Regions from separate parts of the Streptomyces sp. NPDC006309 genome, predicted to be linked through region 1. Evidence: riboswitches for the same ligand, from Rfam matches in the RefSeq annotation. Region 1 holds a riboswitch; the other holds the start of a gene.
The links. A riboswitch is a leader RNA that binds a small molecule or an ion and turns the genes downstream of it on or off. The one in region 1 is predicted to bind S-adenosylmethionine.

Region 1 (14,988 bases):
TTGTCGAGGTAGTCGTCGGGGTCGTCGGAGAAGAGCAGGGCGACGGCCGGGTCGATGCCGCCGGCGCGGTACTGGGCGCCGGCCAGCGAACCCAGCCGCTCCCGCAGGCTGTTGATGCGCTGCTGCTGGCGGGCGATGTGGTCCTGCGCGTCACGGACCTCCCGGCGCAGCACCCCGGCCCGCTCCCCGGCCCGGTCGTAGGCCTGGGTGGCCTTCTCGGCGGCCTCGTACAGACGGTCCACCTCGGCGCGGGTGTCGGCGTCCGGTGTCGCGTGCGCCGGTACGGCGCCGAGCGCGGCTGCCGCGGCCGACACCACGCACAGGGCGACGGAGCCCCGGTCGAAGCCGGGCTGGGCGAGACGACGATGAGAGCCCACGAGAAGCCGTGTTCCTTCCGCTGGCCTACAGGACGCGTCCGCCCGGCGCCGGGGACGGGGAGACCCCGGCGCCGGGGAAACGCGGCAGACAGTAGCCGTGCGGAGGGGTCCGGGCCAAAGACCGCGGAGTCAACACAGAGTGACGCCCCGCCGCTGACGCAGGTCATGGGCGGGGCGTGACGTCAGTTCCGGTCACCGGGATTCGCCCGTTCGGGCGCCCCCCGTGTCCGTGTCGTACGGGGTCAGACCCGGACGCCGAACTGGAAGGGCATGTTGCCGATGGCCTCGTAGCGGACCACGGCACCGGTGTGCGGGGCGTGCAGGACCTGGCCGTTGCCGGCGTACAGGCCCACGTGGTGCAGGTCGCCGTAGAAGAAGACCAGATCGCCGACCTTCAGGTCACCGACCGAGCCGATCCGGGTGCCGATGTTCGCCTGCGCCTCGGAGGTGCGCGGTATGGACACGCCGGCCTGGGCGTAGGCCCAGGAGGTCAGGCCCGAGCAGTCGAAGGAGGAGGGGCCGGTGGCGCCGTAGACGTACGGCTTGCCGATCTGGCTCTGGGCGGCGGAGAAGGCCGCCGAGGCGCGCCCGGAGGCGGGCGGGGTCTTGTCGCCGAGGTCCACGCGCTCGGTGGAGGAGCGGTTGGCGCGCTGCTGCTCCTGCGCGAGCTGCGCCTTCTCCTTGGCGGTCAGGGTGTTCAGGAGCTTCTGCGCGGCGGCGAGCTTGCCCTGGACCTCCTGCTTCTTGTTGCCCAGCTCGGTGCGGGTGGCGGCGAGGTCCTTGAGCTTCTCGGTGGCCTCGGCCCGCTCCTGGGCGAGTTCGCGCTGTTTGTCCTGGATCTTCTTCAGCGCGTCGACCTGCTGGCTGCTCAACTGGTCGAGGGTGGACGCCTTGTCGAGGTAGTCGTCCGGGTTGGAGGACAGGAAGAGCTGCACGGAGGCGTCGATGCCGCCGGAGCGGTACTGGGCGGTGGCCAGCGAACCCAGGCCGTCGCGCAGCTTGTTGAGCTCCTCCTGGCCACGGGCGACATCGTCCTGGATGGTGGAGATGTCCTTCTGGAGCTTCTGCTGCTTCTCCTTGGCGCCGTTGTACTTCTCGGTCGCCTGCTCCGCCTGCTCGTAGAGCTTGTCGACCTTGGCCTTCACCTCGTCCTTGCTCAGCTTCTCGCTGGGGGCGGCGTTGGCGGCGTTCGCGCTGAGCGCGACGGCAGCGGCGGCTGCGGTGGTCAGCACGGTCACGCGGGTGCGACTGGGCTGCTTGGGTCGACGGTGGGACGCCACGGAGGACGAACTCCTTCTTGTGAGTGATCACCCGTTCGGAGGTTCGAGCCCAGACCCTAGTGACACAGTTGTGATCAGTTCAAATCCTCACAGGAAAAAACCCTGTCACGCCATGCATTCTTTGCACATAACTCACCTGTAGTGAGACCCGATTGACGCTACGTTGCGTCACGCAACGCCCAATTCGGGCAAGAGTGACGTCCGTTGGACCTTCAGGACAGTCGCTTCAGAAGCACCGCAGAAGCCACGGGACGGGCACCCGCCCTGGCGACCCCGTCGGCCACCTCGCGGTCCGTGGAGGCGACGATGACCGGACGCCCCGGCGGCTCCGCGCGCACCAGCTGGCGGATCAGCTCGTCGGCCGTGACGCCCGGCTTGGAGAACAGCACCCGCACCCCGCGCGGCGGCGCGAGCAGCACCGGCGCGGCCAGTTCCGCGCCGTCGAAGACGCACGTCACCTCGGCCCCGGTCTGCGCGGCGAGCGCAGAGAGCTGGCCCAGCAGCCGGAGCCGCTGCTTCTCCAGCGGCATCTGCGGATAGCCGGTCTTGGTCACGTTGTAGCCGTCGACGACCAGATGTGCCTGCGGGAGCGCGAGGAGCTGGTCCAGGATGGCCGGATCGTGCTCGGACAGGGCGCGTGCCGCGATGTCCTTCGGGGTCATCCGGCCCGGTTCCACGGCGTCGACCGTCTCGGCCGGCCGCACGGACACGGGGGGCAGGGCGAGTTCCCGCCGCAGGCCCTGGGTCGCCTCCAGCAGGGTGTCGAGCAGCAGCCGTACCCGCATGTCCTCCACGCTGCGGCCCTCCCGGGCCGCCCGCCGGGTGGCCTCCAGCGCGGCCTCGGCCTCGCTCAGCCGGGCCTTGAGCCGCCGCGACTCGCTGTCCGCGGCCGACACCCGCGCGTGCGCCTCCGCGCGCGCGGCGTCGAACTCGCCGCGCGCCTTGCGCAGCGCGGCCTCGCCCCGCTTGACGTCGCTGAGCGCGGCCCGCAGCTTGCGGTGCAGCGAGTCGGCTTCCTTCTTCGCCGACTCCAGCTCCGCACGCAGCCGTTCGGTCTCGGCGCGGGTGTGGTCGCGGGCCTGCGCCAGCTCCGCGCGCAGCCGCTCCAGCTCGGCGCGGCTCTCCTCGCCGGCCCGCTCGGCGTCCGCGCGCTGGGCCTCCTCGCCGGCCGCGGTGACCAGCTTCACCCAGCCCGCCGGGCGCAGTACGTAGGCCGCGGCCGCCACGTCGAGCGGGTCCGCGGCCGGGGGCGGCGAGCCGGAGTCGAGGGCGCCGGCGAGTTCCGGCTGCGCCTCTTTGAACTTCTCCCCGATCCGCTGCCGGAACAGCGGATCGGTCTCCAGCGCCGCCGCCATCGCGTTGCCGGCGAACTTGGCCCGGCGGTTCGGGGCGAACCGGGCGTACTGCCGCAACTGGGCGGGGAGTTCGGCCACGGTCAGCCCGCCGAAGGCGTCCGAGACGATCTGCACGACCCGCCGGCGCACGCCGTCGGGCAGCGGACGGTCAAGCACCTCAGCGGTGCCGTCGCCCGGCCCCCCGCCTGCGGTCTCCACCATCCGTCACACCCCAATACCGAAAAAGCCGCCCGGGACCGCTCCGCTCAGGAGCCGTTGCCCGGCCTGTCCACGAGTTCCACCTGGTCCACCGCGTTGCACCAGCGGCAGCGCACCGATTCGATGGTCTCACTGACCACCTCGCGCTCCTCCACCGTGGGCTCACCGGCCAGGTCGAGGTGGACGTACTCGACGACCTTGGACGAGCGGGTCACGTCGAAGCGGGTGAGGTTGCCGCACAGGGTGCAGCGCCATCGTGTCGTGGCCGTCGGCAGGGGAACCGTCATCGTGACCGTCCGCTTCCTTCTCGTGTCGTTACGCGCCGTTCCCCGGCGCGTGTGGCTCGTAACCCTACGGCCTGCCGGGTCCTCGCCGCCCGCCCGTCCGCGGCGGCGAGGCGGTCTGTCAGCTTGCGTCCCGTTACGTCATGCTCTGTAGTCATGATCAGCACCTGGAGCACGGCGGCCGGCAGGACCCTCCGAGCGGTCCGGGGCACCCCGGCACCGATCACGTACGGCCTCATCGTCCTGTGCTGCCTGATCTTCGTCCTGGGCCCCGCCTCCGGGCTCACCCCCGGGTACGGCACCGGGGACGCGCTGCTCGCCGCGCAGCGCACGTACTTCCGGCGCTGGGGCGTGGTGCCGGCGGTGCTGTTCGGCAGACCGGCCCGGGAGGCGCTCACCCCGGCCACCGCGCTGTTCGTGCACGGCGGCTGGGTCCACCTGCTCGGCAACATGCTGTTCCTCTTCGTCTTCGGGGCGATGACCGAGGAACGCATGGGCCGGGTGCAGTTCACCCTGTTCTACGTCGGCTGCGGATACCTCGCCCTGCTGGGCTACGCGGCCGCCAACGCCGCCTCCGAACAGTCGCTGGTCGGCGCCTCCGGGGCGATCTCGGCGGTCCTCGGAGCGTTCCTCTACCTGTTCCCCCGCGCCCGGGTGACCAGTCTTCTGCCGTTCCTGTTCTTCCTGCCGCTGCGCTTCCCGGCCTGGGTGGTGCTGCCGTTCTGGGCGGCACTCCAGTGGTTCGCGGCGGGGCGGGCCTCCGACGGGCCCGGGGTGGCCTACCTCGCGCACCTGGTCGGGTTCGGCCTGGGGTTCGGCTACGCGTGGGTGCGCTACGGACGCGGGCGCAACCGCGCGGGCGGGCCCGGCGGCGCGGTGGTGGGAGACGGGCGGGCGACTAGAGTGAGGGCCGCACCAGCTCCGGTCACCGAGGGAGAGACACAGCCGTGATCACCGCGATCGTCCTGATCAAGACCAGCGTGGACCGGATCCCCGAGATCGCGGAGCGCATCGCCGCGCTGGAGAGCGTCAGCGAGGTCTTCTCGGTCACCGGCACCTACGACCTGATCGCCATGGTCCGGGTCGGGCAGCACGAGGACCTCGCCGAGATCATCCCCGGCCGGATCAGCAAGATCCCCGGCGTGGAGGCCACCGACACGCACGTCGCGTTCCGCACCTACTCCCAGCACGACCTGGAAGCGGCGTTCGCGATCGGCCTCGACAACTAGCCCGGCGACCGGGACCCGCCCCCGGCAGGAGCCGGAAGGCGGGCCGGGTGGTCTCAGACCGCCGGGACGCAGCGGCCGTCCTCCGTGCGGTACTGCCAGCGGGCGCCGTCCCGGACCAGTTCCCGTACGGCGTTCACGAAGCGCTCGACGTGCTCGTCGGGGGTGCCGGCGCCGAAGCTGACCCGGACGGCGTTCAGGGACTTCTCGCCCGGGGCCGCCTCCGGGGCGCCGCACTCCCCCTGGGTCTGCGGGTCGGTGCCCAGCAGGGTGCGGACCAGGGGGTGGGCGCAGAAGAGGCCGTCGCGGACGCCGATGCCGTACTCGGCGGAGAGGGCGGCGGCGAAGTGCGAGCTGTTCCAGCCCTCGACGACGAAGGAGAGGACACCCACGCGCGGGGCGTCGTCGCCGAAGAGGGAGAGGATCCTGACCTCCGGGACCTCGGCGAGGCCCTCGCGGACCGTGCGGATCAGCTGCTCCTCGCGGGCCACGAGGGTGTCCCAGCCGGCCTCGGTGAGGGCCTTGCAGGCGGCGGCGATGGAGTAGGCGCCGATCACGTTCGGGGAGCCGGCCTCGTGGCGGGCCGCGCTGTCGTGCCACTCCACGTCCACCCCGCCGTCCTGCCGCCGGGTGACCTTGCGGCTGGCGCCGCCGCCCGCGAGGTACGGCTCGGCCGCCCGGAGCCAGTCGGCGCGGCCGGCCAGGACCCCGGAGCCGAAGGGGGCGTACAGCTTGTGGCCGGAGAAGGCGACCCAGTCGACGTCCAGGTCCCGGATGTCCACCGGGTGGTGGGGGGCCAGCTGGGCGGCGTCCAAGACGATGCGGGCGCCGTGGGCGTGCGCGGCGGCGGCCAGCTCACGCACCGGCCACAGCTCGCCGGTGACGTTCGAGGCGCCGGTGACGCAGACCAGGGCCGGCCCGTGGGGGTCGCGGCCGGCGAGAGCCCGCTCCAGGGTGCGGACCGCCTGCCGCGGGGTGCGCGGGGCGTCGAGGTAGGTCACCCGGGCGTCCTGCCAGGGCAGCAGGGAGGCGTGGTGCTCGGTCTCGAAGACGAAGACCTGGCAGCCGGCCGGGAGGGCGCGCGCCAGGAGGTTGAGGGAGTCGGTGGTCGAGCGGGTGAAGACGACCTGGTCGTCCGGGCGGCAGCCGAGGAACTCGGCGACGGTCCCGCGGGCGTTCTCGAACAGGTCGGTGGAGAGCTGGGAGAGGTAGCCGGCGCCGCGGTGGACGCTGCCGTAGTACGGGGCGTAGGCGGCGACGTCGTCCCAGACCCGCTGGAGGGCGGGGGCGCTGGCCGCGTAGTCGAGCGCGGCGTAGGCGACCTCGCCGCCCGTGACGAGCGGGACGGTGACGTCGCGGCCCAGGACGGGCAGCGGGGCGCAGAGGGACCGGTCGGCGGCAGCGGTGGAGACGGACATGGCTGAACTCCCGTGAAGGCAGGTGGAATCCGCCGGGCGAGCGGGTGTGCTCGAGCGCCGGTGGGGTGAAAGGGGGATGCGGAGGCGGGGCTCTGCGGCCCTAGCGCATTCGCTTGCTCACGGGAGGCTCCTCGACGACCAGGATCCCTGGTCCCACACCCTGAGAAGTGTGCGAGGGATCCGCGCTTGCCGTGGACCTTGCTGTCCACGGCCTGGTCTTCACCCGGGGCACCCCGCCACGGACGGAGGGTTGCCGGACAGTCGGCCGGGGCCTCATGACTGTCACTCATGACCTGGTGGAAGAACGTACGCGAACTGATCGTCGTCCCGCAACCCGTGTCCGGATCGCGGGATGACGTGCGGTGCGGTCAGGCGTTGCTGGCCGCCACCCACCGCTCCAGCGTCCGCCGGGCCGCGCCGGAGTCGATCGACTCCGCGGCCTTCGCCATGCCCGCGCGGAGCTGCTCGGTGAGCGACGCGCCGGTCGGCTCCAGGGCCACCAGGGCCGCCGCCGAGTTCAGCAGGACGGCGTCCCGTACGGGTCCCTGCTCGCCGTCGAGCAGACGGCGGGCGACGTCGGCGTTGTGGGCCGGGTCGCCGCCGCGCAGCGCCTCCACCGGGACCAGGGGGAGACCGGCGTCACGGGGGTCGAAGGACTCCTCGCGGACCCGGCCGTCGCGGACCACCCACACCCGGGAGGTGGCCGTCGTCGTCAGCTCGTCCAGGCCGTCGTCGCCGCGGAAGACCAGGGAGGAGTTGCCCCGTTCCGCGAGCACGCCCGCGACGATGGGCGCCTCGTGCGCGACGGCGACGCCGACCGCCTGGGCCCGCACCCGCGCCGGGTTGGTCAGCGGGCCGAGCAGGTTGAACACGGTCCGGATGCCCAGCTGTCCGCGGGCGGCGCCCACATGGCGCAGCGCGGGATGGAACTTCACGGCGAAGCAGAAGGTGATGCCGGCCTCCTCCGCGACCTCCACGACCCGGCGGGGGGTCAGGTCGAGGTTGACGCCGAGCTTCTCCAGGACGTCGGAGGAGCCGGACGCCGAGGAGGCGGCCCGGTTGCCGTGCTTGACGACCTTGGCGCCCGTACCGGCCACGACCAGCGAGGACATGGTGGAGATGTTCACCGTTCTGGCCCCGTCGCCGCCGGTGCCGACGATGTCGACGGTGCGGCCGGGCACCTCGATCACGTTCGCGTGCTCGTACATCGTGCGGACCAGGCCGGTGATCTCCTGGACCGTCTGCCCCTTCGCCCGCAGGGCCACCGCGAACCCGGCGATCTGGGCGTCGGTCGCCTCACCGCGCATGATGCGGTCCATCGCCCACGCGGTGTCGTCGGCCGCCAGGTCACGGCCCTCCAGGAGACCGTTCAGCAGGACGGGCCAGGAGCGGCCCGCCGTGGTGTCGCCTCCAGCGGGGGTCACAGCGCTCATCAGCCGCTCCTCGTACACGGTCCTGCTCGGTCGTACCCCACCCTATCCAGCCGGAGGCACCGCGAAGGGCCCCGTCCGCGAGGCGGACGGGGCCCTTCTGCGTGGTGTGGCGACGCGGGGATCAGTGGTGGCCGTGGCCGCTCGTGATCTCCTTGAACTCCTCGACGGTCGGCTTCGGGATCTGGCTGTCCTCGCCGTAGTAGGCGTTGGAGAGCTTGACCCGCAGCTTCTGCGAGGTGCCCACCTTGCGCTCGACGCCGTTCTCGTCGGTCGTCGGACCGATCTCGGCAGGCCGGTACTGCTCGTGCGCGGTGAGCGTGTGCAGCTGCTCCTGGCTGAGCGGCTCGTGCACCTCGATGAACTCGCCGTGCGGCAGCCGCTTGATGATGCCGGTCTCGCGGCCGTGCAGCACCTTGTCGCGGTCACGGCGCTGGAGGCCGAGGCAGATCCGCCGGGTGGCGATGAACGTGAGGACCGGTCCGGCGAAGAACGCGATCCGGACGAACCAGGTGACCGCGTTGATCGACAGATGGAAGTGCGTGGCGATGATGTCGTTGCCACCACCGATCAGCATGATCACGTAGCCGGCGACCCACGCGGCGCCGAAGGCGGTGCGGGTCGGGGCGTTGCGCGGCCGGTCCAGGATGTGGTGCTCGCGCTTGTCGCCGGTGATCCAGGACTCGATGAACGGGTACAGCGCGATCATCGCGAGGAACAGCCCGAACAGGGCCAGCGGGATGAACACGCCCAGGACCAGCGTGTGGCCCCAGAAGTTGATCTCCCAGCCCGGCATGGCGCGGACGAGACCCTCGGCGAAGCCCATGTACCAGTCGGGCTGGGCGCCCGTGGAGACCTGGTCCGGACGGTAGGGGCCCATCGCCCAGATCGGGTTGATGGACGCGATGCCGGCGATGAGGGCGATGAAGCCGAACACCAGGAAGAAGAACCCGCCGGCCTTGGCCATGTAGACCGGCAGCAGCGGCATGCCGACGACGTTCGTGTTGTTCCGGCCGGGGCCCGCGAACTGCGTGTGCTTGTGGAAGAACACCAGGATGAGGTGCGCCACCATCAGGCCGAGCATGATGCCCGGCAGCAGCAGGATGTGGATCGAGTAGAACCGGGCCACGAAGTCGTGGCCGGGGAACTCGCCGCCGAACAGGAACATCGAGATGTACGTGCCGACGACCGGCACGGACAGGATCGCGCCCTGGGTGAAGCGGACACCCGTGCCCGAGAGCAGGTCGTCCGGCAGGGAGTAACCGGTGAAGCCGGTGAACATGCCGAGGACGAACAGCAGGAAGCCGAACAGCCAGTTGATCTCACGCGGCTTGCGGAACGCGCCGGTGAAGAACACGCGCATCATGTGCACGAACATGCCGGCGAGGAAGACGACCGCCGCCCAGTGGTGGATCTGCCGCATGAGCAGACCACCGCGCACATCGAACGAGATGTGCATGGTCGAGTTGAACGCCTCGGACATCAGCTGTCCCTGGAGCGGGACGTAGCTGCCGTGGTACACGACCTCGTTCATCGACGGGTGGAAGAACAGCGTCAGATAGACACCCGTCAGGATGATGATGAGGAAGCTGTACATGCAGATCTCGCCGAGCATGAAGGACCAGTGGTCCGGGAAGATCTTGCGCATGTTGGCCTTGGCCAGGGAGTAGATCCCGAGCCGGCCGTCGGCCCAGTCGGCGATGCGCTCGCCGGCCGGGGCCTTCCCGCGAGAGCGGCCCGCCGCGGCAGCGGCGGATGAATTCGTGTCGTTCGATGCAGTACTCATCCGCGCTCCCAGAAAGCAGGACCGACGGGCTCCTCGAAGTCGCCGAGCGCCTGGAGGTAACCCTCACTGTCCACGCCGATGCGCAGCTGCGGCAGGGCGTGGCCGGCGGGGCCGAAGATGACCCGGGCGCCGTCGGAGAGGTCGAAGGTGGACTGGTGGCACGGGCAGAGCACGTGGTGCGTCTGCTGCTCGTACAGCGAGATCGGGCAGCCCACGTGGGTGCAGATCTTCGAGAAGGCGACGATGCCCTGGTGCGACCAGTCGAGTTCGCGCTTGTCCTTGATGTTGCCCGGCTGGAGCCGGACGATCATCAGGGCCGCCTTGGCCATCTGGTCCTGGAAGTCCTCGGCGCGCTCCTCCAGCCCGTCGGGCTTGGCGAAGGTGAGCGAGCCGACCTCGATGTCCTCGGGACGCAGCGGCTGGTTCGTGTTCATGTTGACCAGGCGCTTGTTCTTGGCCCACAGGGTGTGCCGGAGCTTGGTCCCGGGGGCCGGGCCCAGACCGCCGAGCAGCATCACGCCGGAGAGCGGCACCAGGGCCAGCGCGCCGAACATGGTGGTGCGGATCAGCTTGCGGCGGCCGAGCGCCGACTCCTTGGCACCCAGGCGGAAGTCGTCGTGGACCTTCGCGCGGACCTCGGGGGAGGCCTCGATCGGGTGACGGTCGTCGGCGACCTCGACGTCGGACATCAGGGTGCGGGCCCAGTGGACCGCGCCCGCGCCGATGCAGAACAGGGCGATGCCGAGGGTCAGTCCCAGCGCGAAGTTCATCGCGCTGATGTGCCCGAGCGGGAAGACGAAGATCGACCTGTCGTTGGGGATCGCCAGGTAGGCGGCGATGAAGCCGATCGTCGCCAGCATCGACACCGTGAACAGCAGGGCGACGACGCGCTCGGACCGCTTGGCGGCCCGCTCGTCGATGTCCTGGATCCGGTGCTCGTGCGGCGGCAGTCCGGGGTTCGCGAACGGGTTCTCGTGGTCCGCGACGTCTACCGCGCCGTGCGCGTGGTCCCGCCCGGCGGGCAGGTTCTCTTCTGGAATGTCTTGGCTACTCATGACTTCTTGGCCTTTGCGGTCCGGGCGGCAACCCACACGGCGACGGCGATCAGTCCGCCGAGACCGAAGATCCAGCCGAAGAGACCCTCACTGACCGGCCCGACGCCGCCCAGCTCCAGACCACCCGGGTTCTCCGTCTCATCGCCGTTGACCGCGTTCAGGTACGCGATGATGTCCTTCTTGTTCTTCTCCGACATCGTGGTGTCGGGGAAGGACGGCATGTTCTGCGGGCCGGTCTGCATGGCCTCGTAGATGTGCTTGGGAGCGACACCCTCCAGGCTCGGCGCGTACTTGCCCTTGGTGAGGGCACCGCCCTTGCCGGTGAAGTTGTGGCACTGCGCGCAGTTGGTCCGGAACAGTTCGCCGCCCTGGGCGATGTCCGCGCCGGCCGGGCCGTACTGGTCCTTGGTCGGCACGCTCGGGCCGGCGCCCAGCGACGCCACGTACGCGGCGAGCTGGTCGATCTCGGCCTGCGTGTAGCTGACCTTCTTGCGCGGGAGCTGGGCCATCTGGGAGGTGGAGGCCGGCATGCGGCCGGTGCCCACCTGGAAGTCGACCGCGGCCGCACCCACGCCGACCAGGCTGGGGCCGTCGGAGGAGCCCTGGCCACCGGTGCCGTGGCAGCTGGCGCAGCCGACCTCGTAGAGCTTCTTGCCCTCCTTGATGGTGAGGGACTGGGAGGAGTCGTCGGCCTGCGCCTTGCCCGCGGGCGCGAACGCGGCGTACAGCCCCCCAGTGGCCGCCAGCGCGAGGAGTAGGACGACGACCGCCGCCAGCGGATGGCGTCGTCGTGCGGAGAGCTTTTTCACGGATTACCCCGGTGTCAGGATCTTCAGCGTCGGTGCTTCTGGATTGCGGGAGCGGTCCCCGCTACTTGATCAGGTAGATCGTGGCGAAGAGGCCGATCCAGACGACATCGACGAAGTGCCAGTAGTAGGACACGACGATGGCGGCGGTCGCCTGCTCGTGCGTGAACCTCTTGGCCGCGTAGGTGCGGCCGAGGACCAGCAGGAAGGCGATGAGACCGCCCGTCACGTGCAGGCCGTGGAAGCCGGTGGTCAGGTAGAACACCGAGCCGTACGGGTCCGAGGACAGCGAGATGCCGTCCTTCTTCACCAGCTCCGTGTACTCGTAGATCTGACCGCCGATGAAGATCGCACCCATGATGAAGGTGAGAGTGAACCAGCCGCGGAGCTTCTTCACGTCGCCGCGTTCGGCAGCGAAGACACCGAGCTGGCAGGTGAGGGAGGAGAGCACCAGGATCGTGGTGTTCGTCGCGGAGAAGGGCACGTTGAGCGCGTGCGCCATCTCCTTCCAATGGGCCGGTCCGGTCACCGACCGGAGGGTGAAGTACATCGCGAAGAGGGCCGCGAAGAACATCAGCTCGGAACTCAGCCAGATGATGGTTCCGACGCTGGTGAGGTTCGGCCGGTTGACCGACGGGTGCGCGTGCCCGGTTTCTACTGTCGTTGCTGTCGCCACGACCGACATTATGTCGGTCGCTTATCCCGCCCTCACTCCGGGGGGTGCCGTTCGGAGTGTTGCCGCCCGCCGAACCGGTGCTGACGTGGTGTTCATGGGAGTAGCATCCGGCCGAACGGCCCTGTCCGTCCTGTCCGTACGACGCTGACGTCCCGGAGGAACAATGCAGCCGACCGCCACGGTGCTGGTCTACAGCGACGACTCCAACACCCGCGAACAAGTACGGCTGGCCGCCGGGCACAGGCCGGCCCCGGACGTCCCCCTGGTGGAGTTCCTGGAGTGCGCGACTCCCGAGGCGGTGCTGCGCGAGCTCGACAAGGGCGGCATCGACGTCTGCGTCCTCGACGGCGAGGCGGTGCCGATGGGGGGCATGGGGATGTGCCGGCAGATCAAGGACGAGGTGTTCGACTGCCCGCCGGTGCTGCTGCTGATGGGCCGCCCCCAGGACGCCTGGCTGGCCACCTGGAGCCGCGCCGACGCCGCCGTGACGCTGCCGGTGGACCCGGTGGAGTTCGCCTCCTCGCTGGCCTCCCTGCTGCGCCGCAAGAGGCTGCTGAGCGCCTAGGGACCCGGGGCGCGGGGCCGTGGGCACGCACGGCCCCGCGGGCGCTCCTCGCGCCCGCACGGGCGGACCGCACTCGGGTACGGCCCCGCGCCCCCGGGTGACGCTCACACGGCCGTCGGCCGGAGGCGCAGCGCGTCTCCCGGTGCCGGGCCGTCCGGTGTGCCGTTGAAGAGGGCGCTGCCCTGGCGCCACTTCGCCCAGTCGACGTTCCAGTCGCCGAAGCCGTTGCCGAAGGGCTCCATCGGGTCGCCGTCGGAGTTGACGACCCGCACGATGTCGCCCTCGCGGACGGTGTCGAAGAACCACTCGGCGTTGGACGTGTTCATGCCGGTGCAGCCGTGGCTGACGTTGGCGGAGCCCTGGGAGCCCACGGACCAGGGGGCGGCGTGGACGTACTCGCCGGACCAGGTCACCCGGGTGGCGTAGTAGACCGGCAGGTCGTAGGAGTCGGAGCTGCCCTCGGCGATGCCGACCGTGGTGCTGCGCATGCGTACGAAGTACTGCTTGCCGAGCACGACCTTGACGCCGTTGCGGGTCTCGTAGCCGGGCTTGCCGGTGGTGACGGGGATCTGGTTGATCTCCGCACCGTTCTTGTAGACCGTCATCTGGTGCGACGAGGCGTCCGTGACGGCCTCGACCCGGTCGCCCGTGGTGATCTTCAGCGGCTTGGAGGCACCGCCCCACAGCCGGTCGCTGATCCGGATGCCGTCCAGGTTGCTGTGGACCCGGACGGTGGCGTGGGTGGGCCAGTACTCCTTGGGGCGGTAGTGGAGTTCCTTGGCGTCCACCCAGTACCAGGCGCCCTGCACGGCCGGCGTGGACTCCACCCGCAGGGCGCGTTCCACGACGGCGCGCTGCGCCTTGTCCTTGATCTCGTGGTCGAGCTGGGCCGTGATGGGCTGCCCGACGCCGTAGGTGCCCGCCTGCGGCCCGAAGGTGACGTTCAGGCGCTTCTTGCTGGTGGGCTTGCTGGTGTCGAACGTGAGGATCTTGCGGCCGGGTGCCCCGTCCTCGTCCTCGGTGCTCACCGAGACCGTGTAGTGGGCGTTGGCGGCCAGGGGGGAGGTGCTGTGCCAGCGGCTGCCGTCGGCGGCGAGTTCGCCCGCGACGTAGCGCCCTGTGGAGTCCTGGGCGGTGACGTCGGTGATGCGCCCCTCGTCACCGTTGGCGGTGACCTCCAGGGGCTTGTCCGGATCGGCCCGCTTCTCTGCACCGGTGGGGCCGTTGAAGGAGATCAGGCCCGCTGCGTCGTACGGCTTGGCCGACAGGGGGTTGCCGTCCGAACCGCAGGCGGTGACGCCCGCGCCGAGGGCGGTCACCAGCAGGGTGCAGCTGACGACGGTGCGGGTCCGCGGAGAGTGGTTCATATGATCACGCTATGAGGCGGAGACCTCACCGGCGCGGCAGGTAATCCGTACGAGCGAACGACACTCCGGCAAAGGACGGACCCGCCCCGCCGCGCGAACGACGGGAGCCCGGGCCCTCGTGGTGGAGGGTCCGGGCTCCCGGTGCGCTCGGCGGGTGCTACTGGGTGCGGTTCTCACCGCGGTAGTACTCGAACACCCAGCCGAACAGGCCGATCATGATGATCGGGGCGGCGAAGTAGAGCAGCCACCAGCCGACGGCGACACCGAGGAAGGCGAACGCGCCGCCGACGCCCAGCATGAGCGGCTGCCAGCTGTGCGGGCTGAAGAAGCCCAGCTCGCCCGCGTCGTCCGCGACGTCCGCTTCCTTGTCGTCCTGGGCGCCCGCGTCGACCCGCCGGGCGGTGAAGCCCAGGTAGAAGCCGATCATGACGGTCAGGCCGAAGGCCAGGAAGAGCGCGGTGGTACCGGCAGGCTCCTTCGACCACACGCCGTACACGCTGGCCATGATCAGGATGAAGACGCTCAGCCAGATGAACAACCAGCCCTGGATCTTCACTTGCCGGCCTCCTTGCTGCCCGTGACAGCGCTGGTGCCGTGGCCGGCGTGCTCAAGCTGCTCGAGGGCGGCGATCTCGGGGTGGTGCAGGTCGAACGCCGGGGACTCGCTGCGGATCCGCGGCAGGGTGAGGAAGTTGTGCCGCGGGGGCGGGCAGGAGGTCGCCCACTCCAGCGAGCGGCCGTAGCCCCACGGGTCGTCCACGTTGACCGGCTTGCCGTACTTGGCCGTCTTCCACACGTTGTAGAGGAACGGCAGGATCGACAGGCCCAGCAGGAACGAGCTGATCGTCGAGACCGTGTTCAGGGCGGTGAAGCCGTCGGCCGCCAGGTAGTCGGCGTACCGGCGCGGCATGCCCTCGGCGCCCAGCCAGTGCTGGACCAGGAAGGTGCCGTGGAAGCCGATGAACAGCGTCCAGAAGGTGATCTTGCCCAGGCGCTCGTCCAGCATCTTGCCGGTCCACTTCGGCCACCAGAAGTGGAAGCCGGAGAACATGGCGAAGACGACCGTACCGAAGACCACGTAGTGGAAGTGCGCCACCACGAAGTACGAGTCGGAGACGTGGAAGTCCATCGGCGGCGAGGCCAGGATGACACCGGTCAGACCACCG
Region 2 (14,988 bases), on a different contig from region 1:
TATTACTGGCCCTTGCACAGATCCACACTTCGCGGACCCGGGTCAGACCTCGCCCCCCACTGGCCGGGGGCGTGCGCCGGAACGCGTCGACCGCGGCTGAATGTATCTGTCCAACTGCCGTCTGCAACAGGTCAATCGGACGAGAAATCTGGACTCGGGCGGTCCGGAATGTGGCGAGAATTCATCCGACTTCAGGGCAAGTCGGGCCCCGCAAAGGGAACAAATGCCGCGGAGCACCCCAGCACTTTGGCTGTTTCTTGTCGGGTGCGCGGCATGAATGGAAGGGCCACCGACCTGCGGACCGCGACCGTGTTCCCCAACTCTACCGCGCTCAATCACACAGAATTGCCCCCTCCGCTTCTCTTACGGAGGGGGCAATCACATGAACGGCATGTAACTGACGTTACCGAGGGTAATGACGCGGCGGATCAGCCGCCGGCGACCGCCGGAATGATCGAGACGCCCGCACCGTCCGGCGTGGCGGTCTCGAGGCCCTGCTCGAAGCGGACGTCGTCGTCGTTCACGTACACGTTGACGAACCGGCGCAGCTTGCCCTGGTCGTCCAGCACCCGGGCGGCGATCCCGGCGTGGTTCTTCTCCAGGTCCGCGATGACCTCGGCGAGGGTCGCGCCCTCGGCGGCGACCTCGGCCGAACCGCCGGTGTAGGTACGCAGGATGGTGGGGATGCGAACGGTCACGCTCATGCGAGGCCAGCCTCTCGGAAGGAGTCCAGGGTCGGGCGGATGGTGGCGGTGAGGCCGGTCCCGGCCACCGCGTCCAGGGTCTTCAGGCCGTCACCGGTGTTCAGGACGACCGTGGTCCTCGCCGGGTCCAGCACACCGTTCTCGATCAGCTTGCGGGTGACGCCCACGGTGACACCGCCGGCGGTCTCCGCGAAGATGCCCTCGGTCCGCGCGAGCAGCTTGATCGCGTCCACCACCTGCTGGTCGGTGACGTCCTCCACGGCACCACCGGTGCGGCGCGCGATGTCCAGCACGTACGGACCGTCGGCCGGGTTGCCGATGGCGAGCGACTTGGCGATCGTGTTCGGCTTCTGCGGCCGTACGACGTCGTGCCCGGCCTTGAAGGCGGTGGACACCGGCGAGCAGCCCTCGGCCTGCGCGCCGAAGATCCGGTACGGCCGGTCCTCGACGAGACCGAGTTCGATCAGCTCCCTCAGACCCTTGTCGATCTTCGTGAGCTGGGAGCCGGAGGCGATCGGGACCACGATCTGGTCGGGCAGCCGCCAGCCGAGCTGCTCGCAGATCTCGTACGCCAGGGTCTTGGAGCCCTCCGCGTAGTACGGCCGCAGGTTGACGTTGACGAAGCCCCAGCCCTCGCCGGCCGAGTCGCCGATCAGCTCGGAGCAGAAGCGGTTCACGTCGTCGTAGTTGCCCTCGATGCCGACCAGCTCACCGCCGTAGACGGCGGCCATGACCACTTTGGCCTGCTCCAGGTCGTGCGGGATGAACACGCAGGAGCGCAGGCCCGCCCGGGCGGCGGCGGCGCCGACGGCGCCGGCCAGGTTGCCCGTGGAGGAGCAGGACAGGGTGGTGAAGCCGAAGGCGCGGGCGGCCTCCAGGGCCTGGGCGACGACCCGGTCCTTGAAGGAGTGCGTCGGGTTGCCGGAGTCGTCCTTCACGTACAGCCCGCCGGTCACGCCCAGCTCGCGCGCCAGGTTGTCCGCCCTGACCAGCTCGGTCCAGCCCGGGTTCAGGTTGGGCTTGCCGGCGACGTCCGCGGGGACCGGCAGCAGCGGGGCGTACCGCCAGATGTTCGCGGGGCCCGCCTCGATACGGCGGCGCAGCTCTTCGGTGTCGTAGGCGGAGAAGTCGTAGGCAATCTCCAGCGGACCGAAACACTCCTCGCAGGCGAAGACCGGGCCGAGCGGCACCCGGTGACCGCACTCGCGACAGCTCAGAGCCGTGGCGGGACCGAGGTCGACGGTGGAACTGCCGGTGCTTGCAACTGTCTGCACAGCCATGGAGGCGAGGCCCTTTCTCCTCATCTTCCTCACGACGCACTTCGCCGTGAGACGGATTTGGCACCTTCCCTAGCCGGGAGCCTCGCGAAGACGATCAGAACTGATCTACGAGAACCGACTGGAGGGTTGCCGGGGCTTCATCGGGCCGTGTCCCTCTGCCCCTCTGGATGAGCAATATGTGGTTGTGGACGCGGGCGACCCCCGACATGCGATGGTCACCGGCGTTGTCCAAGACTGTAACCGAAGGCCAGGACAGTTGAGATAGTCGTCCGTACCGCGAGATGGATCACACCGTGTGTGTGGTCGTGACAGTGAGGAACCACAGACCGTGCTGGAAGAAGTCGAGCGCTGGCTGGCCGACCGCTCCTGGTCCGTGACCGACCGCCCGCCCCACCGGATCCTGGCCGCCAAGCAGCGCACGGGCCAGACGATCAGCGTCGTGCTGCCCGCGCTCAACGAGGAGGAGACGGTCGGCGACATCGTCGCGGTCATCCGCCACGACCTCGTGGAGCAGATACCGCTGGTCGACGAGATCGTCGTCGTCGACTCCGGCTCCACCGACCGCACCGCGCAGGTCGCCGCGCGCGCCGGCGCCCGGGTCGTCCACCGCGACGCCATCCTGCCCCGCATTCCCGCCGTCCCCGGCAAGGGCGAGGTGCTGTGGCGCTCGCTGCTGGTGACCGGCGGGGACATCGTCTGCTTCATCGACGCCGACCTGCGCGAGTTCTCCTCCGACTTCGTCACCGGGATCGTCGGCCCGCTGCTCACCGACCCCGGCGTCGACCTGGTCAAGGCGATGTACGACCGCCCGCTCGGCGGCGCGGCCGGACAGGGCGGCCGGGTCACCGAACTCATGGCCCGGCCGCTGCTGAACATGCACTGGCCGCAGCTGGCCGGTTTCGTGCAGCCGCTGGGCGGCGAGTACGCGGCCCGGCGCTCCCTGCTGGAACAGCTCCCGTTCCCCGTCGGCTACGGCGTGGAGCTCGGGATGCTGGTGGACGCGCTGCACCTGGCCGGCCTGGACGCGCTGGCCCAGGTCGACGTGGGCGTGCGCCTCCACCGCCACCAGGACGGGCAGGCCCTGGGCCGGATGGCCGCCGCGATCTACCGCACCGCCCAGCTCCGGCTGGCCCGCGGCCATCTGGTCCGGCCCGCGCTGACCCAGTTCGAACGGGGCGAGAACGGGTTCGAGCCGCGCACCTACTCGGTGGACACCGAGGAACGGCCGCCCATGGTGGAGATCGCCGAGTACGCCGAGCGCAAGGTGGCGTGAACAGTCCGTATACGGCCCGCTTCGTGGGCGGACCGTACGTTTGAGCGTTTGTGGGCCGGGCTAGGTTGAGGCGTATGGCTTCCACGCACGGCGCTGCTGAACAGGCTCAGGTGCTGGTCGCGTCCAATCGCGGCCCGGTTTCGTATCAGATCGACGAGGAGGGATCGCTGCACGCCAGGCGGGGCGGCGGCGGGCTCGTCTCCGGGCTGTCGGCCATCGGGTCCGACGCGGACTCCGTGTGGGTGTGCGCCGCGCTCGGCGACGGCGACCGCGAGGCCGTACGGCGCGCGGCCGGCGCGCTGCTGCCGGCCGGGGACACCGGCGGGCAGCGGGTGCGGATGCTCGGCATCGACGCGGCCGTGCACGCCGAGGCCTACAACGACATCGCCAACTCGGTGCTCTGGTTCGTCCACCACATGCTGTACCAGACCCCGATGGAGCCGGTCTTCGACGCGGAGTTCCGGCGGCATTGGGCGTCCTACCGGGCCTACAACCAGGCGTTCGCCGAGGCGCTGGCCGAGGAGGCCGCCGAGGGCGCGGCGGTGCTGATCCAGGACTACCACCTGGCCCTCGCCCCGCGCATGCTCCGCGAACTCCGCCCCGACCTGCGCATCGGCCACTTCTCGCACACCCCGTGGGCGCCGCCGGACTACTTCCGCCTGCTGCCCGACGACATCGCCGCCGAGCTGCTCGGCGGCATCCTGGGCGCGGACCGCGCGGCGTTCCTCACCCAGCGGTGGGCGGACGCCTTCACCGCCTGCTGTCAGGTGGTCCTCGGGCCCGACGCCGCCGCCGGCACCCGGATCGGGGTGCACGGTCTGGGCGCGGACGCGGACTTCCTGCGCGGGCGCGCCCACCAGGACGACGTGGCCGAACGGATGACGGCACTGCGCGAGGAGATCGGCCGGGGCCCCGACGGGACGGCGCGCAGGACGATCGTCCGGGTGGACCGCACCGAACTGTCCAAGAACATCGTGCGCGGGATGCTGGCCTACCGGCAGCTGCTCGACGACCACCCCGAATGGCGGGAGAAGGTCGTCCACGTGGCGTTCGCGTACCCGTCCCGGCAGGACCTCGCCGTGTACCGCGAGTACACCGCCGGGGTGCGGCGGGTCGCGGACGACATCAACGAGCGGTACGGCACGGCGGGCTGGACCCCGGTCGTCCTGCACGTGAAGGACGACTTCGCCCGCTCGCTGGCCGCCTACCGGCTGGCCGACGTGGCCCTGGTGAACCCCATCCGCGACGGCATGAACCTGGTCGCCAAGGAGGTCCCGGTGGTCTCCGACGAGGGCTGCGCGCTGGTGTTGTCCCGGGAGGCCGGGGCGTACGAGGAGCTGGGCGAGGACGCCATCGTGGTGAACCCGTACGACATCGGGGGGACGGCCGAGGCGCTGCACGCGGCCCTGAGCCTGCCCGTGGCCGAGCGGGCGGAGCGGTCCAAGCGGCTGGCCGCGGCGGCGACCGCGCTGCCGCCGGCACGCTGGTTCCTGGACCAGCTGGACGCCCTACGCGACTGACCCCCGGCACCCGGCACCCCGGACCCGGCGGGGCGGGGGGGCCGACCGCCGGCACCGGTGCCCTGGGGGCTGACCGCCGGTATCCGTGGCTTGGGGAGCCGACGCGGCCGAACCGACCAGCCCACACCCGGCGCCCCTGCCGAACCGACCGGCCGGCACCCGGTGCCCCGGGGAGCCGACCGGCTGGCACCGGCGTTCCGGATAGCCGACCATTCCGGCACCCGGCCCCCCAGGTCCGGCAGGCCGGCGGCCTGCGGACCCGACCGCCAGCACCCCACGCCCCGGCCACGGCCGGGGCACGCCCCGAGGAACTGGCCAGCCCGCACCCGACACCCCAGGAACCGACCAGCTGGCATCCGGCGTTCCGGATAGCCGACCATTCCGGCACCCGGCCCCCCAGGATCCGACAGGCCGACGGCCCGCGGAGCCGAACGCCGACCCCCCGCGCCCCGGACGCGGCCGGGGCGCGCCCCGAGGAACTGGCCAGCCCGCACCCGACACCCGGGCGCCCCCGACCGACCCCTGCGGAGCCGGCACCCTGCCGAACCGACCGACCAGCACCCGGTACTCGGGGGGCTTGACCTGCCCCCGCACCCCGGGCACGGCCGGGGCACGCCCCGAAGAACTGGCCAGCCCGCACCCGACACCCGGGCGCCCCCTGCGGAGCCGGCACCCTGCCGAACCGACCAGCCCACACCCGGCACCCCGAGGAGCCGACCGCCAGCACCCGGCGCCCCTGGGAGCCGACCATTCCGGCACCCGGGCCCAGGATCCGGCAGGCCGGCGGCCTGCGGAGCCGACCGACGACACCCGGCGTTCCGGGTCCTCGTGCCCCGGGGAGCGAGGAGCCAGGGAGCCGGAACCCTGCGGAACCGGGGACCCCGGAGAGCCGGGACCCCGGAGAGCCGGGACCCCGGGGAGCCGGGACCCCGGGGAGCCGGGACCCTGCGGAGCCGGGACCCTGCGGACCGCGGCCCCGGGGAGTTGTTCGGTCGGGTGGGGTTCAGGTCAGCTGGGTCGCCAGTGCCCGTAGTAGTTCCACGACGCCTTCCGGGCCGGCCACCACCAGGTCGGCGCGGTCCGCGAGTTCGGTGACCTCCGTGCTGCCGCTGCACACCAGCAGGCCGGGCGTGCCGGCGGCGCGGAGTTCGTCGACCGCGGCGAAGGCGGGCAGGTCGCCCAGGTCGTCGCCGGCGTAGACGACGCAGCCGGCCCGGGTGGCGCGGGCGTGGTCCAGGAGGGCCACGCCCTTGTCCATGCCCGGCGGGCGCAGCTCCAGGACCAGGCGGCCGGGTTCGACGATCAGGCCGTGCCGGGTGGCGAGGCCGGCGAGCGGGCCGCGCAGGGCCTCGAACGCGGCCTGCGGGTCGGCGGCGCGCCGGGTGTGGACCGCCAGCGCCCGGCCCTTCTCCTCGATCCACGTGCCCTGCCCGGCGCCGGCGCGCTCCAGCAGGCCGGGGAGTTCGGCGCGGGCGGCGGCCACGCCCGGGTGCGGGGGCGGCGCGGTGACCTTGCCGGTGGCCGCCTCCCAGCGTTCGGCGCCGTAGTGGCCGAGGACGGTGAGGTGCTCCAGGCCGGGGACGTCCGCGAAACCGCCGTACCGGACCGCCACCTCGGGCGGCCGGCCGGTGATCACGGCGACGGAGGCCACCTTGGGGGCGAGCGCGGCCAGCGCGGGCACGGCCCCGGGGTGGGCGCGGGCCTGTTCGGGGTCGGCGACGATCGGGGCGAGTGTGCCGTCGAAGTCCAGCCCGATCACGGCGTCACGGGGCCGGGCGAGCAGCGCGGCGAGTCCGTCCCGGCCGGCCTGGGTGGCCGGGAGCGGCAGCGGGTGCAGGGAGTCCGTCGTATGGGTGCCCATACGGCGACCCTATCCACGGAAGGCCGGTCCACTCCTCAGCGTTCGGCGCGCCGCGTCTGCCGGATCCGGCGCAGCCGGTTGACGGTGACCGGGTCGTGGGCCAGGGCCCGCGCGTCGTCCAGGAGGGCGTTGAGGAGCTGGTAGTAGCGGACGGGGGACAGATCCAGCTCCTCGCGGATCGCGCGTTCCTTCGCGCCGGGCCCGGGGAACGCCCGGCGCTCCAGCGCGAGGATGGCCTTCTCGCGGCTGCCCAGTTCCATGGGAGCCACCGTAGCGCCGGGCACCGACAGCCGGGCTAGCCGGCGGTGCCGCTGTCGGCCGCCGTGGCCGTGGACTGGAGGCGGGTCAGGACACCGGAGGGGCTGCCGCCGGGGGCGACGGCCTGCCCGATGTTCTGCTTCACGGCCGCGCTGACCGACGCCCAGGAGGTCTTGCCGACGGGGTACAGCTCGGACGTGGGCAGCTGGTCCAGGAAGGGGCGCAGAACCTTGTCGGAGGCCTTGCCGGACGTGCTCATGGCGGTGGAGGCGGAGCCGGTGACCGGCAGCAGCCCGTACATGCGGGAGAAGGCGAGGACGTTCTTCTCGCTGTACACGAAGTCGAGGAAGTCGCCGATCTGCTCGGCGTGCCCGTTCTGCCGGAAGCCCATCATCCAGTCGGCGACGCCCATGGAGGCCCGGGCCTTGCCGGTGCGGCCCGGCATCGGCACCGTGCCGAACTTCACGCCCTTGCGGCCGGCCTGCTGGATCAGCGTGGGGTGCCCGTTGAGCATGCCGACCTGGCCGTCGGCGAACGCGGCGAAGGCGTCGGCGCGGTTGAGTTTGCCGGGGGCGACGGGGCCGGTCAGGTCCTTGCCGACCAGCTCGTCCTTGAGCCAGGCGAACGTCTGCATGTTCTGCGCGGAGTCGAGGGTGTAGGTGCCGACGTCGTCGGTGTAGCCGCTGCCGCCGCTGAGCAGCCACTGCATGGTCTCGGCCTGGGCCTCCTCGGGGCCGAGCGGCAGGGCGTAGGGGTACTTCACGCCCTTGTCCTTCAGGGCGCGGGCGTCGGCGGCCAGCTGGTCCCAGGTGGTGGGCGGGGTGATGCCGGCCTGGGCGAACAGGGTCTTGTTGTAGAAGAGGACCCGGGTGGAGGCGGCAAACGGTATGCCGTACTGGATGTGCTTCCACTCGCCGGCGTCGGAGAGCTGGGAGAGCAGGTCGGCCTGGGTGCGGATGGAGAGCAGGTCGGAGACCTGGTAGAGCTTGCCGGCCGCGGCGTAGTCGGCGTAGGCGCCGATCTGGGCGAGGTCGGGGGCGTGGCCGGCGTCGACCATCTCCTTGACCTTGCGGTCGACGTCGTTCCACGAGTAGACGCTGACCTCGATCTTCACGCCCGAGTGGTGCGCCTCGTAGTCCTGGGCCAGGTGGTCCCAGTACTTCTTGGAGCTGTTGGCGGCGGAGTCGCCGTAGTCGGCGGCGACGAGTCTGAGCGTCACGTCGGAGGAGCCCGTGCTCCCGCAGCCGCCGAGAACCGCCGTCATGCCCAGTGCGGACACCACCGCGATCGTTCCTGCCGTACGCCGACGCACCCTCGAAACCCCAATCCTGCTGTCTGACCGTTCGATATATGGACACGTAAGGTCTACACCACGTGAGTGGACTAGACCTTTCTCGGGTGGGAGGGTCACACTAGGGCCCGTGGTGAGACATGTCATCGCCCTCGACGTGGGCGGTACCGGGATGAAGGCCGCCCTCATCGGCGACGACGGCGCCCTGCTGCACCGCGCCCGCCGCGCCACCGGCCGCGAGCGCGGCGCCGAGGCGGTGATCGAGGGCATCCTCGCCTTCGCCGCCGACCTGCGCGCCTACGGCGTCGAGCACTACGGCGCACCGGCCGCCGCGGCCGGCATCGCCGTCCCCGGCATCGTCGACGACGCACAGGGCACCGCCGTCTACTCCGCCAACCTCGGCTGGAAGGACGTACCCCTGCGGGCCCTGCTCACCGACCGGCTCGGGATGCCCGTCGCCCTCGGCCACGACGTGCGCACCGGCGGACTCGCCGAGGGCCGCATCGGCGCGGGCCGGGGCGCGGACCGGTTCCTGTTCGTGCCGCTCGGCACCGGGATCGCCGGCGCCATCGGCATCGACGGCCGGGTGGAGGCCGGCGCGGACGGCTTCGCGGGCGAGATCGGCCACATCCGGGTACGCCCCCACCAGGGCGTCGCCTGTCCCTGCGGGCAGTACGGCTGCCTGGAGCGGTACGCCTCCGCGTCCGCCGTCAGCGCGGCCTGGGCCGCCGCCTGCGGGAACCCGGACGCGGACGCCGCGGACTGCGCCCGGGCCGTCGTGTCCGGCGACCCGAACGCCGTCCGGGTCTGGCAGGAGGCGGTGGACGCGCTCGCCGACGGCCTGGTCACCGCGCTCACCCTGCTGAACCCCCGCACCATGATCATCGGTGGCGGGCTCGCCGAAGCGGGGGAAGTGTTGTTCCAGCCGCTGCGGGACGCCGTCCGGCAACGGGTCACCTTCCAGAAACTGCCCACCATCGTCCCCGCCGCCCTCGGCGACAGTGCCGGCTGCCTGGGCGCCGGCCTGCTCGCCCGGGACCTGCTGACGACCACCACTCCCACGACTCCGGAGGTAAGCACCTGATGGCAACCGAGCGGGAAACTCCGGCCCCGGACAGCGCCCCGCGAGGGACGCGGGACGGCGGGGATCCGCGGCCCGGCCGCGGGGCGCGGATCGCCACGGCGGACCCGCAGGTGCTGACCGGCGCTCACGTGGTGCTCCCCACCGGAGTCGTGCGCGACGGCCGGCTGGCCGTGGACGGCACCCGCATCGCCGCCACCGCCCCGGCCGGCGCGCGGGTCGTCGACGTCACCGGCCACTGGCTGGTGCCCGGCTTCGTCGACATCCACAACCACGGCGGCGGCGGCGCCGCCTTCTCCGGCACCGCCGAGGAGATCCTCACCGCCGTCCGCACCCACCGGCGGCACGGCACCACCACCCTCGTCGCCTCCATGGTCACCGACGAGATGGACCTGCTCGCCCGCCAGGCCGGCCTGCTCAGCGAGCTGGCCGAACAGGGCGAGATCGCCGGCATCCACTTCGAGGGGCCTTTCATCGCGCCGTGCCGCAAGGGCGCGCACGCCGAGGACCTGCTGCGCGACCCCGACCCGGCGGACGTCCGCAAACTGATCGACGCGGCGCGCGGCAAGGCCAAGATGGTCACCCTCGCCACCGAACTGCCGGGCGGCATCGACTCCGTGCGGCTGCTCGCCGAGCACGGGGTGATCGCGGCGATCGGCCACACGGACGCCAGCTACGAGCAGACGGTGGAGGCCATCGACGCGGGGGCCACGGTCGCCACCCACCTCTTCAACGCCATGCCCGGCCTGAACCACCGCACCCCCGGCCCCATCGCCGCCCTGCTGGAGGACGAGCGGGTCACGGTGGAGCTGATCAACGACGGCACGCACCTGCACCCCGCCGCGCTGGAGCTGGCCTTCCGGCACGCCGGCGCCGACCGGGTCGCGTTCATCACCGACGCCATGGACGCGGCCGGCATCGGCGACGGCCGCTACATGCTCGGCCCCATGGAGGTCGAGGTCAGCGACGGCGTGGCCCGGCTCGTGCACGGCGGCTCGATCGCCGGCTCCACCCTCACCCTGGACCGCGCGTTCCGGCGGGCGGTCACCGTCGACCGGCTGCCGGTGGAGGACGCCGTCACCGCGCTGTCCGCCAACCCGGCCCGGCTGCTCGGCCTCTCCGACCGCATCGGCTCCCTGGAGCCCGGCAAGGACGCCGACCTGGTCCTGCTGGACGCCGGCTTCCACGTGAAGGGCGTCATGCGCCGGGGCGAATGGGTGGTAGCTCCCCAACTGCCCTGATCTGCAACCCCGTCGGGGAGGCGGCCGGCGCCCGCGCACTGGGCCGGCCGCCGTCTCTTTGGCATGATCGTGTCCCCGGAAACCGCGCAGGGACGTCGAGGGGAGGTCGGCCCGGGTGATCCTCACGGTCACGCTGAACACCGCTCTCGACCTCACCTATCGGGTGCCGTCGCTGCGTCCGCACACCTCGCACCGGGTCTCGGAGGTCGTCGAGCGGCCCGGCGGCAAGGGCGTGAACGTGGCCCGGGTGCTGGCCGCGCTCGGGCACGAGGTGACGGTCACCGGGTTCGCGGGCGGCCCCACCGGACAGGTGCTGCGGGAGCGGCTGGCGGGCGTGCCCGGGCCGGTGGACGCGCTGGTCCCGGTCGCCGGGGCGACCCGGCGCACCATCGCGGTCGTCGACGAGCGGTCCGGCGACACCACCCAGCTCAACGAACCCGGCCCGCAGATCGCCCCGGCCGAGTGGGGCGCCTTCCTGGACCGTTACGAGGAACTGCTGGCCGGCGCCTCGGCGGTGGCGCTGTGCGGCAGCCTGCCGCCGGGGGTGCCGGTGGGGGCGTACGCGACGCTCGTACGGACGGCGCGCGCCCTCGGTGTCCCCGTCCTGCTGGACACCAGCGGCGAGCCGCTGCGCCGCGGCGTCGCCGCGCGCCCCGACGTCATCAAGCCCAACGCCGACGAACTGGCCGAACTCACCGGATCCCACGAGCCGTCACGCGCCACCCAGGACGCCCGCCGACGGGGCGCCCGCGCGGTCGTGGCCTCCCTCGGCGCGGACGGCCTGCTCGCCGTCACCCCCGAGGGCCGCTGGCGCGCCGCCCCGCCCGCCCGCGTCCACGGCAACCCCACCGGCGCGGGCGACGCTGCGGTGGCCGGCCTGCTCTCGGCCCTGGTGGAGAACCTCCCCTGGCCGGCCCGCCTGACCCGAGCGGTAGCCCTCGCGACGGCAACGGTCCACGCACCGACAGCGGGCGACCACGACCCCGCGCTCTACGCGGAACTGCTGCAACGGGTGGCGGTGACGGGGGAGTTCAGCGCGGCCTAGGCAGGCCGTGTCGTCGAACGGCACCACCTAGGCAGAGCGGCGCAGCGCCCGGCGGAACCGGGTCAGCTCGTGACCTGGCCCTTCTTGATCCACATCTGGTCGATCAGGACGTTGCACTTGTCACCCGGCTGGCAGGAGACGGCGATGGTGTTGGACCCCTTCTGGAGGGTCAGCCACGCGTAGGACTTGGTCCAGCCCTTGTCGAAGGCACCGTCGGGGGCGCTGCGCCAGTTCTTCAGACCCAGCTTGCCGCCGTAGGGCTTGCCGTCGACGGTGACCGACATGGACTGGTCCTGGCCGCTGGTGCTGTAGTTGACGAAGAGGGTGTACGGGCCGTCCTCGGGAATGTCGCTGACCGTCCAGGTCACCGAGGCGCCGACCTGGTTGAGCCCGCCCACGTAGCTGCCGTCCGCGGACCGTGCCCCGGAGACGTCCGAGGCTCCGGCGGCGCCGCCGGCCAGCTGGAGGCTCTTGTCGGCGCCGTCCACCTTCGGCAGCTCGCCCGGCGTCGGTTTGCCGCTGCCGGACGGGCTCGGGGAGTGCGGCTGCGGCTGGGTCGGGGAGGTTCCCGCCTGGTTGCCGGACTTGTCGTCGTCCGTGTGGCCGTTGATCATCGCGATGCCGATGCCGATGACGACCGCGGCGACCACCGCGACCGCGCCGATCAGCAGGCCCTTGGTGTTCGGGCCGCGCCGGCCGGACGTGGGCCGCGCCGGCGGGCGGCCGGACTGCGCGCCGCCGGGCAGCGTCTCGGGGGCCTGGTAGTGGGCGCTCGGCTGACCGTGGGAACCCTGCTGCGCGGCCTGCGGCGGCTGGCCGTACGACACCTGCTGGCCGTAGGTGCGCTCGCCGACCGCGCGGACCCTGCTGACCGAGTTCGGATAGCCGTAACCGCCGCCGGAGGGCGGCTGGGCTCCCCGGGCCTGGCCGTCTGCGTACAGGTAGCCGAACGGGTCGTCGTCCTCGGGCGGGCTCGCGCCGTTGTCGCCGGGCGTCATCCCTTGGGTACTCCTCAACAGGTGCGGGCGGATGCGGTACGGATTTGAATGGCGAGCCTACCCGCTCTCACTCACCCAAACGGGTGACCCGGACCGCATCAACCCGCTGACCTGCGGGTCATCCGGCGCGGCGATGCTGTTTGGGACGAGATCGTTTCTCTACGTACATCCGCTCGTCAGCGGATTTCAGCACCTCGTCCGCCGTCATGCCGCAGTGCGCCCAGCCGATGCCGAAGCTCGCGCCCACCCGGACCGCCCGGCCCTCGGCGCGGATCGGCTGGATGATCTCGTTGCGCAGCCGGACGGCGAGGTCCTGCGCGTCGGCCCGGCCGAGGCCGTCGGCGAGGATCACGAACTCGTCGCCGCCGAGCCGGGCGACCGTGTCACCGTCCCGGACGCCGTTGCTCAGCCGCCGGGCCACCTCGATGAGGACCGCGTCACCCGCGTTGTGCCCGAAGCGGTCGTTGATCGACTTGAAGCCGTCGAGGTCGCAGAAGAGGACGGCGAGGCCCTTGGTGCCGTCGTCGCGGCCCTCCTCGGGGGCGGCGGTGTGCACATGGTGGTCGTAGGCGTCGAACGCCTCCGTGTCCGGCGCGAAGTCGAAGCCGTGTCCGGCCGGCGCGTCGAAGGCGGGGTGGCCGTAGGCCGCGTCCAGGGACTCCAGGGCGCCGGCCTGCGCGGGCCGCTGGCAGAGCCGGGCCGCCAGGCGTGAGCGCAGCTCGGCGGAGTTCGGCAGGCCGGTCAGCGAGTCGTGGGAGGCGCGGTGGGCGAGCTGGAGCTCGCGGCGCTTGCGTTCCTCTATGTCCTCGACGTGGCTGAGCAGGAAGCGGGGGCCGTCGGCGGCGTCCGCGACGACGCTGTTGCGCAGGGACACCCACACGTACGTGCCGTCCCGCCGGCCGAGCCGCAGCTCCGCCCGCCCGCCCTCGGCGGAGGTGCGCAGCAGGGTGCCGATGTCCTCGGGGTGGACGAGGTCGGCGAAGGAGTAGCGGCGCATCGCGGAGGCGGGCCGGCCCAGCAGCCGGCACAGGGCGTCGTTGGTGCGCAGGATGCGGCCGTGCTGGTCGCCGCCCATCTCGGCGATGGCCATGCCCGAGGGGGCGTACTCGAAGGCCTGCCGGAAGGATTCCTCGCTGGCGCGCAGGGCCTGCTGCTCGCGCTCCAGGCGGACCAGGGCCCGCTGCATGTTGGCCCGCAGGCGCGCGTTGCTGATCGCGATGGCGGCCTGGAAGGCGTACATCTGCAACGCCTCGCGGCCCCAGGCGCCGGGGCGGCGGCCGTTGCGCGGGCGGTCGACGGATATGACCCCGAGCAGGTCGCCGCAGGAGCCGCCCTGCACGCCCGGGGTGTACATGGGCGCGAAGAGCCGGTCGGAGGGGTGCCACTCGTCCTCGAAGCGCGGCGCGGGTCCGTCGGTGTACCACTGGGGGACGTCGTCGTCGTCGAGGACCCAGCCCTCGGTGTGCGGTATGAACACGAGGTCGCCCCAGCGTTCGCCCATGCCCAGCCGCCGGTCCCAGGAGTCCCGGGAGCCGGCCCGGCCGGTGATCAGGGCCTCGGCGGCGGAGTTCCCGGAGAAGGCGGCGACGACGAGGTCTCCGTCGGGGCGCACCAGGTTGACGGCCGCCATCTCGTATCCCAGGGCGCCCACGACACCGTCCGCGACGGTCTGCAACGTGTCCGCCAGGCTGCGTGCCGTGTTCATGTCGGCCATGACCTGGTGCAGCTGTCGCAGGGACGCAAGACGGACGTACGGCTCCGACTCGGCCTCCATGCTCGCCCTCCCCCCGAGACCTCGCAGCGAATCAAGGGTTTGTCTTCGGCGCTTCCTTACGATGGCTCTCGCGTTGGCTCCGACGTGTACTCGTACGGCTCTCCGCCACTGAATCACAGCGCGCTGCCCACTCGGTACACAGGGTCAACAATTACTGCCTCCTGTGACTCAAGTCACAGAAGAACGTGAACAATTGAGTGGAGTTTCTGCGTTTCTCCCGTGCGCATTCCGAACACGGAGTGTGCGGTCGCGCTCCATCCTGCACGACCCGCGCACACCGCGTGCAGGGTCGATATACGGGCGGTGTACGCCCGCGTGCGCCGCTGGTCCTAGGACCCGGCTCGGGCGGAGGGCCGATGCGCCCGGCGCGGCGGGGACACTAGCGTTTCCGGCGTGCTGAAGACTCCCTCCCCCATCACCCCCCTGCCTCCCGGGCATGCTGAGGGGGTGAGCAACGACGAGTTCCGGGCCGCGATGTCCCGGCTGGCCGCGGGCGTAGTGCTGGTCACCGCGCAGGAACCGCCGCTCGACCCCGACGACCCCGACGCGCCGGGCATGGAGGACGTCGGCATGACCGCCACCGCCTTCATGTCGGTCTCCCTCGACCCGCCGCTGGTCCTGGTCAGCCTGCGTGAGGGCTCCCGCATGGACGACCTGCTCGC

Region 2: it holds a riboswitch for S-adenosylmethionine, as region 1 does, so the genes downstream of both, thrC (threonine synthase) here and ABZ117_RS14495 (aminotransferase class V-fold PLP-dependent enzyme) in region 1, are expected to answer to the same signal.

What each region holds. Positions count from the first base shown of each region.
Region 1 covers NZ_JBEXRO010000009.1:111-15,098, reverse strand. Annotated here, with positions in the region: gene ABZ117_RS14525 (NlpC/P60 family protein) at 1-377, opposite strand, end outside; gene ABZ117_RS14520 (NlpC/P60 family protein) at 620-1,657, opposite strand; gene ABZ117_RS14515 (NYN domain-containing protein) at 1,870-3,213, opposite strand; gene ABZ117_RS14510 (hypothetical protein) at 3,258-3,497, opposite strand; gene ABZ117_RS14505 (rhomboid family intramembrane serine protease) at 3,651-4,445, shown strand; gene ABZ117_RS14500 (Lrp/AsnC ligand binding domain-containing protein) at 4,442-4,723, shown strand; gene ABZ117_RS14495 (aminotransferase class V-fold PLP-dependent enzyme) at 4,777-6,138, opposite strand; SAM riboswitch class IV at 6,316-6,432, opposite strand; gene trpD (anthranilate phosphoribosyltransferase) at 6,507-7,571, opposite strand; gene ABZ117_RS14485 (cytochrome bc complex cytochrome b subunit) at 7,693-9,354, opposite strand; gene ABZ117_RS14480 (Rieske 2Fe-2S domain-containing protein) at 9,351-10,409, opposite strand; gene ABZ117_RS14475 (c-type cytochrome) at 10,406-11,218, opposite strand; gene ABZ117_RS14470 (heme-copper oxidase subunit III) at 11,280-11,900, opposite strand; gene ABZ117_RS14465 (hypothetical protein) at 12,055-12,456, shown strand; gene ABZ117_RS14460 (Ig-like domain-containing protein) at 12,561-13,823, opposite strand; gene ABZ117_RS14455 (cytochrome c oxidase subunit 4) at 13,981-14,379, opposite strand; partial or broken gene ABZ117_RS14450 (cbb3-type cytochrome c oxidase subunit I) at 14,376-14,988, opposite strand, start outside.
Region 2 covers NZ_JBEXRO010000003.1:348,823-363,810, forward strand. Annotated here, with positions in the region: gene ABZ117_RS06365 (MoaD/ThiS family protein) at 429-704, opposite strand; gene thrC (threonine synthase) at 701-1,984, opposite strand; SAM riboswitch class I at 2,002-2,158, opposite strand; gene ABZ117_RS06375 (glucosyl-3-phosphoglycerate synthase) at 2,313-3,257, shown strand; gene ABZ117_RS06380 (trehalose-6-phosphate synthase) at 3,332-4,777, shown strand; gene otsB (trehalose-phosphatase) at 5,781-6,638, opposite strand; gene ABZ117_RS06390 (DUF3263 domain-containing protein) at 6,674-6,898, opposite strand; gene ABZ117_RS06395 (extracellular solute-binding protein) at 6,934-8,178, opposite strand; gene ABZ117_RS06400 (ROK family protein) at 8,321-9,271, shown strand; gene nagA (N-acetylglucosamine-6-phosphate deacetylase) at 9,382-10,509, shown strand; gene ABZ117_RS06410 (1-phosphofructokinase family hexose kinase) at 10,625-11,554, shown strand; gene ABZ117_RS06415 (carbohydrate-binding protein) at 11,617-12,552, opposite strand; gene cdgB (diguanylate cyclase CdgB) at 12,671-14,326, opposite strand; gene ABZ117_RS06425 (flavin reductase family protein) at 14,723-14,988, shown strand, end outside.